3 regions of the Jeotgalibacillus haloalkalitolerans genome follow, and region 3 is predicted to be linked to each of the others. Evidence: predicted binding sites of a transcription regulator. Region 3 holds the regulator's gene; each other region holds the start of a gene.
What was found. Region 3 encodes Rex, which represses fermentation and respiration genes when NADH is low (regulators of the CRP and FNR family bind a similar motif). Its sites were predicted from a motif close to TTGTGAAATATTTCACAA; they were not measured.
Positions count from the first base shown of each region.

Region 1: the regulator Rex is predicted to act here: its motif matches at 1,934-1,951, upstream of UFB30_RS11720 (cytochrome ubiquinol oxidase subunit I).
Region 2: the regulator Rex is predicted to act here: its motif matches at 2,307-2,324, upstream of UFB30_RS00390 (cytochrome C oxidase subunit II).

Region 1 covers NZ_JAXQNN010000004.1:30,926-35,547, reverse strand. Annotated here, with positions in the region: gene UFB30_RS11725 (ABC transporter ATP-binding protein) at 1-1,602, shown strand, start outside; gene UFB30_RS11720 (cytochrome ubiquinol oxidase subunit I) at 2,056-3,402, shown strand; gene UFB30_RS11715 (cytochrome d ubiquinol oxidase subunit II) at 3,500-4,513, shown strand; gene UFB30_RS11710 (potassium channel family protein) at 4,577-4,622, shown strand, end outside.
Region 2 covers NZ_JAXQNN010000001.1:76,799-81,420, reverse strand. Annotated here, with positions in the region: gene UFB30_RS00400 (b(o/a)3-type cytochrome-c oxidase subunit 1) at 1-1,632, opposite strand, end outside; gene UFB30_RS00395 (cytochrome c oxidase subunit II) at 1,632-2,105, opposite strand; gene UFB30_RS00390 (cytochrome C oxidase subunit II) at 2,124-2,246, opposite strand; gene UFB30_RS00385 (Crp/Fnr family transcriptional regulator) at 2,632-3,327, opposite strand; gene UFB30_RS00380 (hypothetical protein) at 3,479-4,057, opposite strand; gene UFB30_RS00375 (hypothetical protein) at 4,091-4,531, opposite strand.
Region 3 covers NZ_JAXQNN010000003.1:6,407-11,028, forward strand. Annotated here, with positions in the region: gene UFB30_RS10045 (ABC-F family ATP-binding cassette domain-containing protein) at 1-1,594, opposite strand, end outside; gene UFB30_RS10050 (redox-sensing transcriptional repressor Rex) at 2,267-2,938, shown strand; gene UFB30_RS10055 (twin-arginine translocase TatA/TatE family subunit) at 2,998-3,186, shown strand; gene tatC (twin-arginine translocase subunit TatC) at 3,205-4,023, shown strand; gene UFB30_RS10065 (YdiK family protein) at 4,471-4,622, opposite strand, start outside.

The DNA of each region.
Region 1 (4,622 bases), on a different contig from region 3:
GCAATTGCCGGCAGAGACGGGGACCTGCTGATGCAGCTTGTCGGAGTCATCGCGGGACTTTATATCATTAATTACATCGCGAATGTATTCAGGATCAAATGGATGAATATTCTTGGTCAAAGTGTAATTTATGATTTGCGTAAGCATCTTTTTACACATGTTCAGTGGCTGAGTAACCGCTTCTTCGATCAGAGATCAGCCGGTTCAATCCTTGTAAGAATTATGAATGATATTAATTCACTTCAGGAGTTATTTACGAACGGTGTGATTAACCTGCTGATGGATATCCTTATGCTGATCGGGATCTTTATTGTCCTGTTTACAATCAGTCCGGAGCTGGCAATGGCAGTCATGATTGTCCTTCCTGCAATGTTCTTTATTTCAACGAAGCTGCGTAAAAAGATCAGACGTTCGTGGCAAACAGTACGTCTGAAGCAGTCCAAGCTGAATTCGCATCTGAACGAAAGTCTGCAGGGGATGAGAATTACCCAGTCATTCACCCAGGAAAAAGAAAATGCCCAGTATTTCCAGGGTGTTAACCATGAAACCTTTGACAGCTGGAGAGATGCGACAAAGAAAAATGCCACATTCAGACCGCTAGTTGAAATGACGAATGCAGTCGGTTCAGCAATTTTGATCTGGTATGGTGCAACTCTGATTCAGGGAGGTAATCTTGAGATCGGGGAATTTGTTACATTTGCCTTTTTAATCGGAATGTTCTGGGAGCCGATCTCAAGACTTGGGATGGTGTATAACCAGCTGCTGATGGGGATGGCTTCATCAGAAAGAATCTTTGAGTTTTTAGATGAACAGCCAAATGTCGCTGAAAAGAAACATGCAGTCGAACTTGAGAAAATCAAAGGTGATATTGAGTTTGACCAGGTTGATTTTGCATATTCGGGAGACAGGAAGGCGCTGAACGGGATCAACCTTGATATTAAGGCGGGTGAAACGATTGCACTGGTCGGCCATACAGGTTCAGGGAAGACAACGATTGCCAATATGGTGACACGCTTTTATGATCCGACAGCGGGCTCGATTAAGATGGATGGACATGATTTACGGGATGTGTCGCTCAGAAGTCTGCGTTCACAGATTTCGATTGTTCTTCAGGATACGTTTATATTCTCAGGTACAATTAAGGATAATATCCGTTTCGGTTTCCCGCACGCCACGGATGAGCAGCTGATTGAAGCAGCTAAAGCGGTTGGTGCACACGGATTTATTCAGAAGCTGCCTAAAGGATATGATACAGAGGTTGAAGAACGAGGAAATATTTTATCAGTTGGAGAGCGTCAGCTGATTTCATTTGCAAGAGCGCTGCTTGCAGATCCAAGAATTATTATTCTCGATGAAGCTACTGCTTCAATTGATACAGAAACAGAAGTGGTCATTCAAAAAGCATTGGCAACCTTGCTGAAAGGAAGAACCGCTATTATTATTGCGCATCGTCTTTCAACAATCCGTGATGCAGACAGAATCTATGTGCTTGATCACGGGAACCTGATGGAGAGCGGAAACCATGATGAATTAATGAAGCATAAAGGTATTTATCAGGGGCTCGTTCATTCGCAGTTCACCATGCAGCAGAATACAGGATGATAACAATCTGATCAGATTGTTGAACCTTATAAACCGTGCCGGATCATTCCTTCGCTTTCCGCGGACGAACGTTCGAGCCTCCTTGGGCAGAAAACCACTGCCCTTCGGGGTCTCTCTCGATCGTTTTCCGCAGGAGTCTTCGGAATGATCCGGCACTTTCTATTTCTTTCGATACTTTGTCGATCTTTTCAAACCTTCAACAAAAGCTGATCAGGTTAACTTTCTGGTCAGTTTTTGTCTATAAAATGAACAGGTGCTGAAATTTTTACATTAGAATAAAGTACTCTGAATTGAAATATATTCTGAACGCGGATATACTGAATTCAAACCTTTGTGAAGGATGTCACAAATTGTTCATGTTCAACATATCACATACACAGTTAATGTTGTAAAATGTTTGGGGAACAGTGATATAGTAAATTTACAAGTATGAAGTTTTTTAGGAGGGGAATCATGTTGGAATTAGATGGCGTTACGCTCAGTAGGCTGTTAACAGCTACTACCCTTATATTCCATGTTATTTTTGCCACCATTGGTGTTGGGATTCCAGTAATGATTGCGATAGCCGAATTCATGGGTATTAAGAAAAAAGACCCTCACTATCTGATTCTTGCCAGACGTTGGGCAAGAGGATTTACGATTACGGTTGCGGTAGGGGTTGTAACCGGTACGGCGATTGGGCTGCAGCTTTCACTGCTATGGCCAAGCTTTATGCAGGTTGCCGGACAGGTCATTGCACTTCCGCTGTTTATGGAAACATTCGCATTCTTCTTTGAAGCAATTTTCCTTGGGATCTATTTGTATACATGGGACAGATTTAAAAACCGCTGGTTACACTGGCTGCTGAATATTCCAATTGTTATCGGGGCATCACTATCAGCATTCTTTATTACTACAGTAAATGCATTTATGAATACGCCTCAGGGCTTTGATATTATTGATGGTGAAACAGTGAATATCAGCCCGCTGGCAGCGATGTTTAACCCTGCTACACCAACTAAGGTGTTTCACGTTATTACATCAGCCTATATGACATCAGCTTTGATTCTGGCTGCTATTACCGCTTTTATTATTCTGATGAAAAAAGGGACAGATTATCACAAAAAAGCACTCCGTCTCACAATGGTTGCAGGTCTGATTTTCGCAGCGGGAACTGCTCTTGCAGGCGACCTGTCAGCAAAATTCCTTGCTAAGGAACAGCCTGAAAAACTTGCTGCTGCTGAATGGCATTTCGAAACAGAATCTAATGCGGATCTGATTGTTTTCGGTACAATTAATGATGAAGGTGAAATCAGTAATGAGATTCGGATACCAGGTATGTTAAGCTTCCTAGCGGGTAACTCGTTTGATACTGAGGTTATCGGTCTGAATGAGTTTCCTGAAGAAGAAAGACCGCCGCTATGGATCCACTACATGTTCGATCTGATGGTCAGTATCGGGATGTACTCATTATTTATCTCCGGATTGTTCGTGATGTTTATGTTCATCAAACGATTCAATGAATGGAATAAGCTGCTGCTGATGGGTATTGTTGCAAGCGGGCCGCTTGCGATGATGGCGATTGAGTTTGGCTGGATCTATGCTGAAGTCGGCAGACAGCCATGGATCTTAAGAGGAATTATGACAGTGGATGAAGCTGCTACTACATCAAGTTCTGTAGGTATTGCATTCGGTCTGTTCCTCGCACTGTATGCGGTGCTTGGTTTCTTCTGTGTGAAAGTATTACTCAGAATGTTCAAGAACAGACCACCTGAAGCAGAGCTTGAAAAACGCTTCCCTGGAGGCACGCTGGACAGTTAATGTGAAGAACACAAGCAGTGGACGGGGATTTTCCCCGTCTGCTGATCCATATCTTATACTTAACTAAGAAATAAGCCAGAGGGAAGGAGTTACTTAAATGAGTTTAGAAGTATTGGGGATTACTGTATTGTGGTTATTCCTGTATGGTTATTTAATTGTCGCCTCTATTGATTTTGGCGCAGGATTCTTCGCTTATTATGCGAGAATCTCAAAAAGAGAACATATTATGAGTAAGTTGATCAGCAGATATCTATCACCGGTCTGGGAAGTGACAAACGTATTCTTTGTATTCTTCTTCGTTGGACTGGTAGGGTTCTTCCCGGATACTGCTTATTATTATGGAACAGCACTTTTATTGCCCGGATCTGTTGCGATTATCCTGATCGCGATCAGAGGGTCATTTTATGCATTTGGTAATTACGGTTCAAAAGACAGCACGCTTTACTTATTCTTATATGGTGCAACAGGGCTGTTAATCCCTGCAGCTCTCTCAACTGCACTAACAATTTCCGAGGGTGGTTACCTGACTGAAGATGAGAATGGTGTGACATTTCTTGCGGGTGAGTTATTTACAAGCCCATACTCATGGAGTGTTGTATTCTTAGCGATTGTCTCTGTTTTATTTATCAGTGCAAGTTTTCTGACGTATTATGCAGACCGCGCAGAAGATAAAGATTCCAGAGAAATCATGAGAAAGTTTGCGCTCTGGTGGAGTGCACCTACAATTGGTGCCAGTCTTCTGGTTTTTGCAGGATTACGGTCTCACAATGGTGAACACTTTGAGAGAGCACTGGACCTTTGGTGGATGTTTGGATTATCGCTTGTGTTTTTCCTCATAGCAGTTTATTTAATTAAGCAAAAGAAGAAATATGGTACAGCATTCCTGATGGTGATGCTTCAATTCTTCTTTGCGTTTTTCGGCTACGGAGCGTCTCATCTGCCTTATATTCTTTACCCGTATATCACGATTGAAGGAAGTGTAGTAAACGAAACAATGGGTACAGCGCTTGTCATTGTATTCATACTCGGACTGTGTTTACTGATTCCTTCACTCTATCTGCTAATGAGATTGTTCCTATTTGATGCAGATTACGTAAAAGGTAAAAAATAAGCTCATTTTCTGAAATTTCCTATGCTAAAATGGAAGTAAGGACATGATAGTGGGGGAAAAACCGTGAAAAAAGAATTTGTAGTAATTGGGCTTGGCCGTTTCGGCGGCA
Region 2 (4,622 bases), on a different contig from region 3:
TGACCCCGGTGGTGCATGCTGGATCATCTGGGCAATTGGGATGGCGTACGCGATGATGATGAGTACGAATGCAATACCGATCCATACAAGCCAGTTCTCGAGTATTTTCGGTGTTGCCCGTTTATCACTTTCAGCGAGCGGAAACTCTACAAATTCGTGCGGCTCAACAGCTTTTGGTGAGACGAATGCGCTCATGATTACGATATAAAGCAGCAGCATAGCTGAAAGGAAAAGAATGCTTCCACCGACGGCCATGGTGACGTGATTTGTCAGAATGCCATCAAACCATTCCAGTGCAGATTCGTGACCGTTATAGTTTGAATACGCAGTACGTCGCGGGGCGCCAAGCAGGCCGAGAATATGCTGGGCTGTACTCATTAACAGCATGCCAACTGCCCATAATCCGATCTGGATAAAGCCTAATTTCTTCATTGTGTTCGAGAACTTTCTGCCGGTCAGATAAGGGATTAACCAGTAAGTCAGCCCCATAAAAGTCATCGCAACAGGCGTTCCAACGGTAATATGAAAGTGTCCGACGATCCAGAGCGTGTTGTGCACGATTTCATTCAGCTGAAAGCTTGCGTTAATGATTCCGCCGGCGCCTCCCGGAATGAAGAAAGCCATGGCAATGAAAATGGATGTAAACCGCAGATCCTTCCACGGAAGCTTTGTGAACCAGCCGAATAACCCTTTCCCGCCATTTTTCCGTCCAGCGCGTTCAAAGTTTGCAAACATAGAGAATGCAGTCATCAGAGATGGAAGTATGACCATGAAGGTGAGCACCACCTGCAGGAACTTCCAGAAATCAGAGATCCCGGGCTCCATCAGCTGATGGTGGAAGCCGACAGGAATGGAGAACAGGATAAACAGGACAAACGCAAGACGCGCCAATGAATCACTGAAGACGGGTACGCCAAGAATTTTCGGCACGACTGTATACCATGCCATATAAGCAGGCAGCAGCCAGAAGTAAACGAGCGGGTGCCCGAAATACCAGAACAGCGTACGACTTAATTCGACATTAATCGTGTCCACCCAGCCGAATGCCCAGGGAATGTACTGAAATAAGACTGTCGCAACCACACCCAGGCATGCAATGACCCATAGAGCGATTGTCGAGACCGTCATAAAGGCAAAGAGAGGACTAAGTTCACCGCGATTTGCTTTTCTCCATTTCATATAGTGGCCAACGAGTGCAAATCCCATGATCCAGGAGCCGACTACAAATAAAGCGAGACCCACGTAATACCAGGGGTTTGCCATTAAAGGTGCGTAAAACGTATAAAGAACGGATGCTTCCCCAATCACAATCATGACTGTCGCAAGAATCGTTCCTGCAAGCATCACCAGAAATCCGATCCAGTTCCAGAGCAGCACTTTTGGACCGAACGCGCCAAGGCTTTTACTCATACCCGAAATAAAAAATGCAAAAATGAAAAATGTCGTAAAGATAAGTGCAAGTAGCACGCCGTGTGCCGTTAGAATCTGATAGTAATCCAGCCATGCCGGGAGCTCCAGTTGGTCGTTCCGGATAAATACCTGAAGTAAACCGGCAAGTGTTCCGATTAAAAATGCGGTGTAGGCGACACCCATATTCCAAAGCGCTAATTTACGTTCTCCAGCTGCCAGCATTATTCTGTCACCTCAATTTCTGTGTACATAAAATGGTGACCTGTTCCGCAGTACTCATTACAGATAATCAGATATTTCCCCGGTTCTTTAAATGTGTATGACTTTGTCGTCACCTGACCGGGCACAACCATCATATTGACGTTTGTGTTATCAATCGTAAAACTGTGAACCACGTCTGTACTGGTTACTTTAAAAATGATTTCTTTACCAACGGGAACTGTTAACGTCTGTCCGCCATCGTAGGCAAACGCACTTGCGACAATCGCTGCCTGATAAGTATCGTCATCCAGCTTTTTGACACCCGGTTCATTAAAAGGAGCGGTTTCCCTTACCTTCTCAGGGTCGATTGTTTCGATTCCGCCTGCAGGTGTGTGATCATGCGCGAATGCATTCACACCAACAATGCTTAAGAATGCAATGAGGCATACGGTGCCGAATACGAGCCATATTTTTTCGTACTTATGAAGATGCATGGTGATTCTCCTTTACGGTTATTGGGATAAATACATCAGGTAAACAGCTATCCACATCGCGACGATGACAAATCCAACAAAAAATACGCTGACTAATGTTCCCTTCAGATTTTCTTCGTTCGCCTGTTTTTTCTTAGCCACTTCAGTTCACCTCTCCAACATTGATATTGGGTTAAGCGTAAAGGAATCACGTGCTGACCACTGTGATAAATATCACATCTGTGACAAAAATTAACCTGAAACTTTGATTCTTTCATTTTTTCGCCAAATTTATTAAACCGTTTCGCTGCGCTTCGGGCGGACGCTTTCCGCGGGGACGGCGCTGAGCCTCCTCAGGCTTCGCCTTCCGGGGTCTCACCTGTCCGTCACATCCCGCTGGAGTCGCCGCCCTACGCTTCGCTCCACTTGGATTTTATTCAGTATATTGTTGTGATTTATAAAATAGATGTTTTAGCTAAACTTTTAATTGATTCATTAAAAAAGCAATAAAAAAACTACTATTCTCTGGTGTGAGAGTAGTAGTTGGTTAGTCAATGCGGCAAAGTGTGAGTGGACAGTTTTCGCATTGGATTTCGTTTTTTAGGTAGGCGAGGTCGCGGATGAGGATTTTTCCGTCGCATATAGAGATGATTTCCTGTTTTTTCAGTTCGGATAGCATCCGGTTTGCCACTTCGCGTGCCATTCCGCAGAAGTTGGCGAGGTCCTGGTTTGTGAGGGATACGTCAATTAAGATTCCCTCTGACTTTTGAATGCCATAGCTGTTGGATAATCGGATTAATGTGGAATAAAGGGCACCCTTTTTTCCGTGAAGCAGCAGATCACGGAAGCGGGTCTGGGTCTTCCGCTGATTCAGGCACATCCATTTCATAAAAGCAGCAGCGAGTTTCGGATTTTGATTAAACTCCGCTTCAAGCTCATGAATTGGGTACAGGTAGCACTCCACGTCCTCTTTTACCTTCGCATCCAGCATGTACGTCGCATCCTCAGCGTATAAATACACTTCCCCAAGCAGCTGATTCTGCCCGCAAATCCGAAGCGTCAGCTCACGCCCATCTGAATTCATTTTACTCAGCTGGACCTTTCCTTTCGTGATAAAAAAGAGGTGTTGAATCTGATCACTTTCACGGAATAAATAACGATCTTTAGCGAAGGTCTTCACATGATGAGGCAGTGACAGTAGTTCTTTCAGGTCGTCTGAAATTGGTTTAGTTTCTGCATACATGTGTTTGAGCCTCCTAAAGATGTATTTATAATACTTGTTTAAGTATAGCACAGGTGTGTGAAATGGTGAGACAGATTTTGTAGATAACCATAGTTGAGATCTGATCAGACTTAGTAATAAGTTTACGGAAGTTGCTTCTCCGACCTCATATTTATTTCCTCTTTTTAAAATTAACTCCTTCTTGCTCTATCACCAGTTGAATCAATTTATCCAACTTACTGCGATACACCGGATCACTCTCTTGGTCCCGGTTAATCAGGAACGTATCCAGCTTCCATGGTTTCCCACTATAAAATAAATAATAATCCTGAGTCGCAACTATCGTCAGCTTATCATCCAGCGGAAACCTTCTTCTTTTTTCTCCTATTGAAATAAACGGATCACCTTCTCTGTAATGTATCGGATAGGTTGAGCTGCTGATATGTTTGTTATAGAGGTGATTTCCCTTTATGCGGTTGATCAGTCTGCCTAAGAAGTAGATGACGGCTACAGACAGTAAGAAACGAACCCCTTCAATCAAAACGGAAATGACCAGCAGTATCAATTCCTCTGAAGCATTTCCATCAGCAACCCGTCTGGCAACCTCTGCAGACTTCTGGAATTCAAAAATGCCAATCATTAAAAATAACGCACAGCCAAAATAAAAAATAAATCGATTGTAAGGCAGATGCTTCATCAACTGAATACAACCTTTTTTAGTATTAAAATAGTTAATTGATATTTCTTTCATAACAAAGCTCCTAAAAGTACGTCTTGTTATCGATCAGTTCAATACGTTCAATGGTTCAATTAATTCAAATCCATCATCATTAAATAACCGGACTCTGACGTTGCCAGGTAATAAAGATTCATCGATTCCATTGTGGTGAGACATATTTCTGCCGACTACAAATTCATTATTAGGTAGAATTGTTAGCTCTCCAGACGTTTCACCATAAGCTTTAGGATCTTCCGGATCACACGATATTACATACCGTTCATAAGGGAATGCAGCCCATATATCCTCATCATCAAATAAAATCTCTACGCAAAAATCGACAGGCCGATTAGAATGATTCAGATACCTGACAAATACCTCAAGCTCTTCTTCCTGTGGCAGATATTGAATATAGCTGGTGTCCTGGTCCATTTCGATTAATGGCTCGCTGCTGCAGGCGGTTAGAACAACAGCTATGAAAGTTAGGATGGTAAGGTGCTTTTTCAATTGAGCAGCTCCTTTATATAAATCAACATTGAACATTATTATATCATTTTCCAAAAGTGTTAAATCAATGGTTGATTTGTATTTTTCACAA
Region 3 (4,622 bases):
TATAGTAGTCATAGTCACCAAGATATTCCGTGCTGCCGTCAGCAGAAAGCTCCAGCACCTTAGTCGCAAGTCTATTGATAAAATAACGGTCGTGCGATACAAACAGGATCGTGCCCGGGTAGTCGATCAGCGCATTCTCCAAAATCTCTTTGCTGTCGAGATCCAGGTGGTTGGTCGGCTCATCTAAAATCAGCAGATTCGATTTCTGCATCATCAGCTTGGCAAGCGCAAGACGAGCTTTCTCGCCACCGCTAAGCGTCGAAACCGGCTTCAGAACGTCATCCCCCGAAAAGAGGAAGTTGCCAAGCACCGTACGGATATCCTTTTCATTTTTCATCGGATAATCATCCCAGAGCTCATTTAACACTGTTTTATTAGAATGCAGTTCTGCCTGCTGCTGGTCGTAGTAGCCGATGCTGACATTTGATCCGTATTGAATCTGTCCCGCAAGCGCCGGCAGCTTTTTCACAATCGTTTTTAAAAGGGTGGACTTCCCAACACCGTTAGGACCGATCAGTGCGATACTGTCCTCACGCGTGATGGCTGCATTGATGTTTTGCGAAACAGGGGCATCATAGCCGACTGAGAGATCCTGCAGCTTCAGGACGTCGTTCCCGCTTTGCCGGTCAATGGAGAAGCCGAAGCTTGCTGATTTCTCATCACCTTTTGGACGATCCATTCTGTCCATTTTCTGCAGCTTTTTACGGCGGCTTTGTGCCATTTTCGTCGTCGAAGCCCGCGCAAGGTTTCGCGCGACAAAGTCTTCCATCTTCGCAATCTCTTCCTGCTGCTTTTCAAATTCCTTCATCTCGCGCTCATAATCAAGCGCCTTCTGATCCAGATAGCGGCTGTAGTTGCCGTGGAACTTCTTCGAGCGCTTACGTGAGATCTCCACAACCTGATTGACGATTTTATCTAAAAAATAGCGGTCATGCGAGACAATTAAAATTGCCCCTGGGTAACCCTGCAGATAAGACTCAAGCCAGCTGAGCGTATCAATGTCCAGGTGGTTGGTCGGCTCATCGAGGATCATGACGTCAGGCTTGGTTAATAGCAATTTACCCAGAGCAAGACGGGTTTTCTGACCGCCGCTCAGTGTAGAAATCGGCGTGTCATAATCAAACGACTGAAAGCGCAGGCCGTGGAGCACGGTTCTGATATCCGCTTCATATTGATAACCACCGGCATCTTTGAACTGCACTTGCAGCTCATCATATTCAGTCATTACGCGGTTATAGCGTTCTGCATTTTCATAAACGTCCGGATCTGCCATCTGCTGCTCGGCTTCACGCAAACGTTTTTCCATATCCTTTAAGTAATCAAATACAGTCATCATTTCTTCCCAGATTGACAGCTCGGATTCAAGTCCGCTGTGCTGCTCCAGGTAGCCGATCCACACACCTTTTGGCTTATTAATATCACCGTCATCATGTGAAAGCTGACCCGCGATAATCTTTAAAAGGGTGGACTTCCCGGCACCATTCCGGCCGACAAGCGCAATCCGGTCCTTCGTCTGGACTTCAAGCTTTATATTCGCAATAATCTCCTCAGCGCCAAATGACTTGGAGAGGTTATTGACCTGTAATAAAATCATTCGCTGTTCACCTCATTTTTCTACCTTTAAGTGTATCGCACCAGCGCGATGATAAGCAACGAACTGTCATTGTGAAAAAACTTGCATACTTTGCAAGCGGATACCTTAATGGTGTATGATACAATAGGGACTTGGATTGTATTTAAAAGGAATTTGTTGTGAAAGATTGTTCTTATATAAGTGGTTGTTGAGCTGCGCTTCAGGCGGATGCTTTCCGCGGGACGACGCTGAGCCTCCTCGGCTTCGCCTGCGGGGTCTCAGCTGTCCGTCACATCCCGCTGGAGTCGCCGCCTTACGCTACGCTCAACGCTTTAAAAATAGAGACAACTTCACCACAAAGACCTACATTATAGTTTGATAAATGAGAGAGTAAACCTATACGAAATTAGATTTACTCTCTCAGCTGACCCTTGGAGCAGAGGGCGGAGACTCCCGCCCAGGAAGGGTCAGGTGAGACTCAGCATGCGAAGCATGAGGAGGCTCACCGCCCGGGGGCAGGAAAGCGCAGCCCTCTGCGGAAAGGGTCAGCGGTTTCGAAGTGTGATCAGGGTGCAGTCCTGCACGGAGATCATCCGCATTAGAACCATCAACAACATATAGATTTGGAAGCGTTCACAGCTTCACTTTACATGCGGTGTCTATGGCACTGTTGGATTTAGGGGGAGTACAGGAATGAGTCAGGAACAAATGAAGATTCCTCAGGCAACGGCGAAGCGGCTGCCGCTTTACTACCGTTTTCTGAAGAACCTGCATTCATCAGGAAAGCAGCGTGTTTCTTCGAAAGAGCTGAGCGATGCTGTAAAGGTGGATTCAGCAACAATCAGACGTGATTTTTCTTATTTTGGTGCACTAGGCAAAAAGGGTTATGGGTATAATGTTGAGTATCTGCTGTCCTTTTTCCGAAAAACACTTGATCAGGATGAGACCACAAAGGTTATACTGATTGGTGTCGGAAATCTGGGTACTGCGTTTTTACATTATAATTTCCTGAAGAACAACAACACGAAGATTGAAATGGCGTTTGACGCCGATCCTAAAAAGGCTGGGACTTCGATTGGTGAAGTGCCTGTGTATGCGATGGATGATCTGGAGGAAAAGGTGAGGGAGAGCAACATTGAAGTCGCGATCCTGACTGTGCCGGCCGGTCCTGCACAGGGAATCACTGACCGCCTGATTGATCTGAAGGTAAAAGGCATTCTGAATTTCACACCTGCAAGGCTGTCTGTGCCTGAGCATATGAGGATCCATCATATTGATCTTGCCGTTGAGCTTCAGTCACTCATTTATTTCCTGAAGAATTATGGAACAGAAGACGTAGAAACGTCACAATTAGAAGAAATATAGAATAGCCAAAATGCTTAATTTATTTTATGATAAGAGAAGAAAGAGGAGGTGCATGCATCATGTTACCAGGTGGAATCAGCCTTGCCGTGATCGCAGTCGTTGCATTATTAATTTTTGGTCCTAAAAAACTGCCGGAGCTAGGGAAAGCAGCAGGCAGCACCCTTCGTGAATTCAAGGATGCAACAAAAGGACTTGCAGATGACGATGATGATGTAAAAGACACAAAGAAAGACGAAAAACAGCAATAATTACGGGATGGTGGCCATATGAACCAGCAAGATATGACCGTCCATGAACATATAGGTGAAATAAGAAAACGACTCATCATTGTAGTCGTTTTCTTTGTCATTTCGATGGTAGGAGGCTTCTTCTTAGCAGAGCCGCTGATGAAATTCCTCCAGTCTTCAGACGAAGCCGCGCAAATGACATTGAATGCATTCCGGGTAACGGATCCTGTAAAGATCTATTTCCAGATTATCATGTTCACTGCGTTGATCATGACGGCACCAGTTATACTGTATCAGCTTTGGGCGTTTATCAGTCCGGGTCTGCATGACAGAGAGCGGAAGGTAACACTCAGTTATATCCCTGCTTCAGTCATTCTGTTTTTAGCAGGCCTTGCGTTTGCATATTTTATTCTATTCCCATTCGTTGTCCGTTTCATGATGAACCTGTCGAACAACCTGGAGATTGAACAGGTCATCGGGATCAACGAATTCTTCCAGTTCTTATTCCAAATGACAATCCCGTTCGGCTTCTTATTCCAGCTGCCGGTGATCATGTTATTTATCACAAGACTGGGGATCGTCACACCAATGTTTCTGGCAAGCATCCGTAAGTACGCATACTTCGGACTGCTCGTCGTCGCAGCCTTTGTGACACCGCCGGACATCTTCTCACACATGATCGTAACCGTACCGCTGATTCTCTTATACGAAATCAGCCTGTGGATTGCGAAAATCGGTTATAAGAAAGCACAAAAAGCAGAAGCCGAGCAGCGTGAGCTAGAAGAACAGGAACGCAGAGAGCGGATCGACCGCGAACTTGCGAAAAAAGCAGCAATGAAGGAGAACAGCGGGGAGTGATTCCTGCTGTTTTCTTTTTTTGGGGGTTGGTTTGGGTGTGGTTCAGGAGATTATGGTGGGCGTTCAGGAGATTTCAGGTGAGGTTCATGACATTTTCATGGGCGTTCAGGAAATTACATAGGACGTTCCGAAGATTTGGCTGATGGTTCAGGAAATCGTGTCATTGTACTGCTCTCCGGTGTGGTGAATGAAGTTTATGATGACCATGGTGGTCGCCTGCACGTGTGGTTCTTAGAAAAATGAGTATTGTTCGTAGAAAAACCATCAAGGTTCTTAGAATCATCAGCCATGTTCGGAGAAAAAACGGACACCTTCTCAGAAAAAACAGGGTGGTTCGTAGAAAAGTGTAATTGTACCTACGTCCGAACCGCGCTTTTTGCCCTTAGCCACGCCCCGGTCCCGCCACAATCCCCCAACCCAAAACAAAAAAGCAGCGGCCCAAAGCCGCTACTTCTTATCCTTCATATGCTTCTTAATCTTAAAGTGGAGTCCAATCAGCCTCAAGCCTGCCCCGATATCATACGTTGCAAACGCAACAAACAGGTAGGCGAAGAAGCCCCAGCCGTTTTCGTTTACGCTATTTACAGCGAAGTAGACGA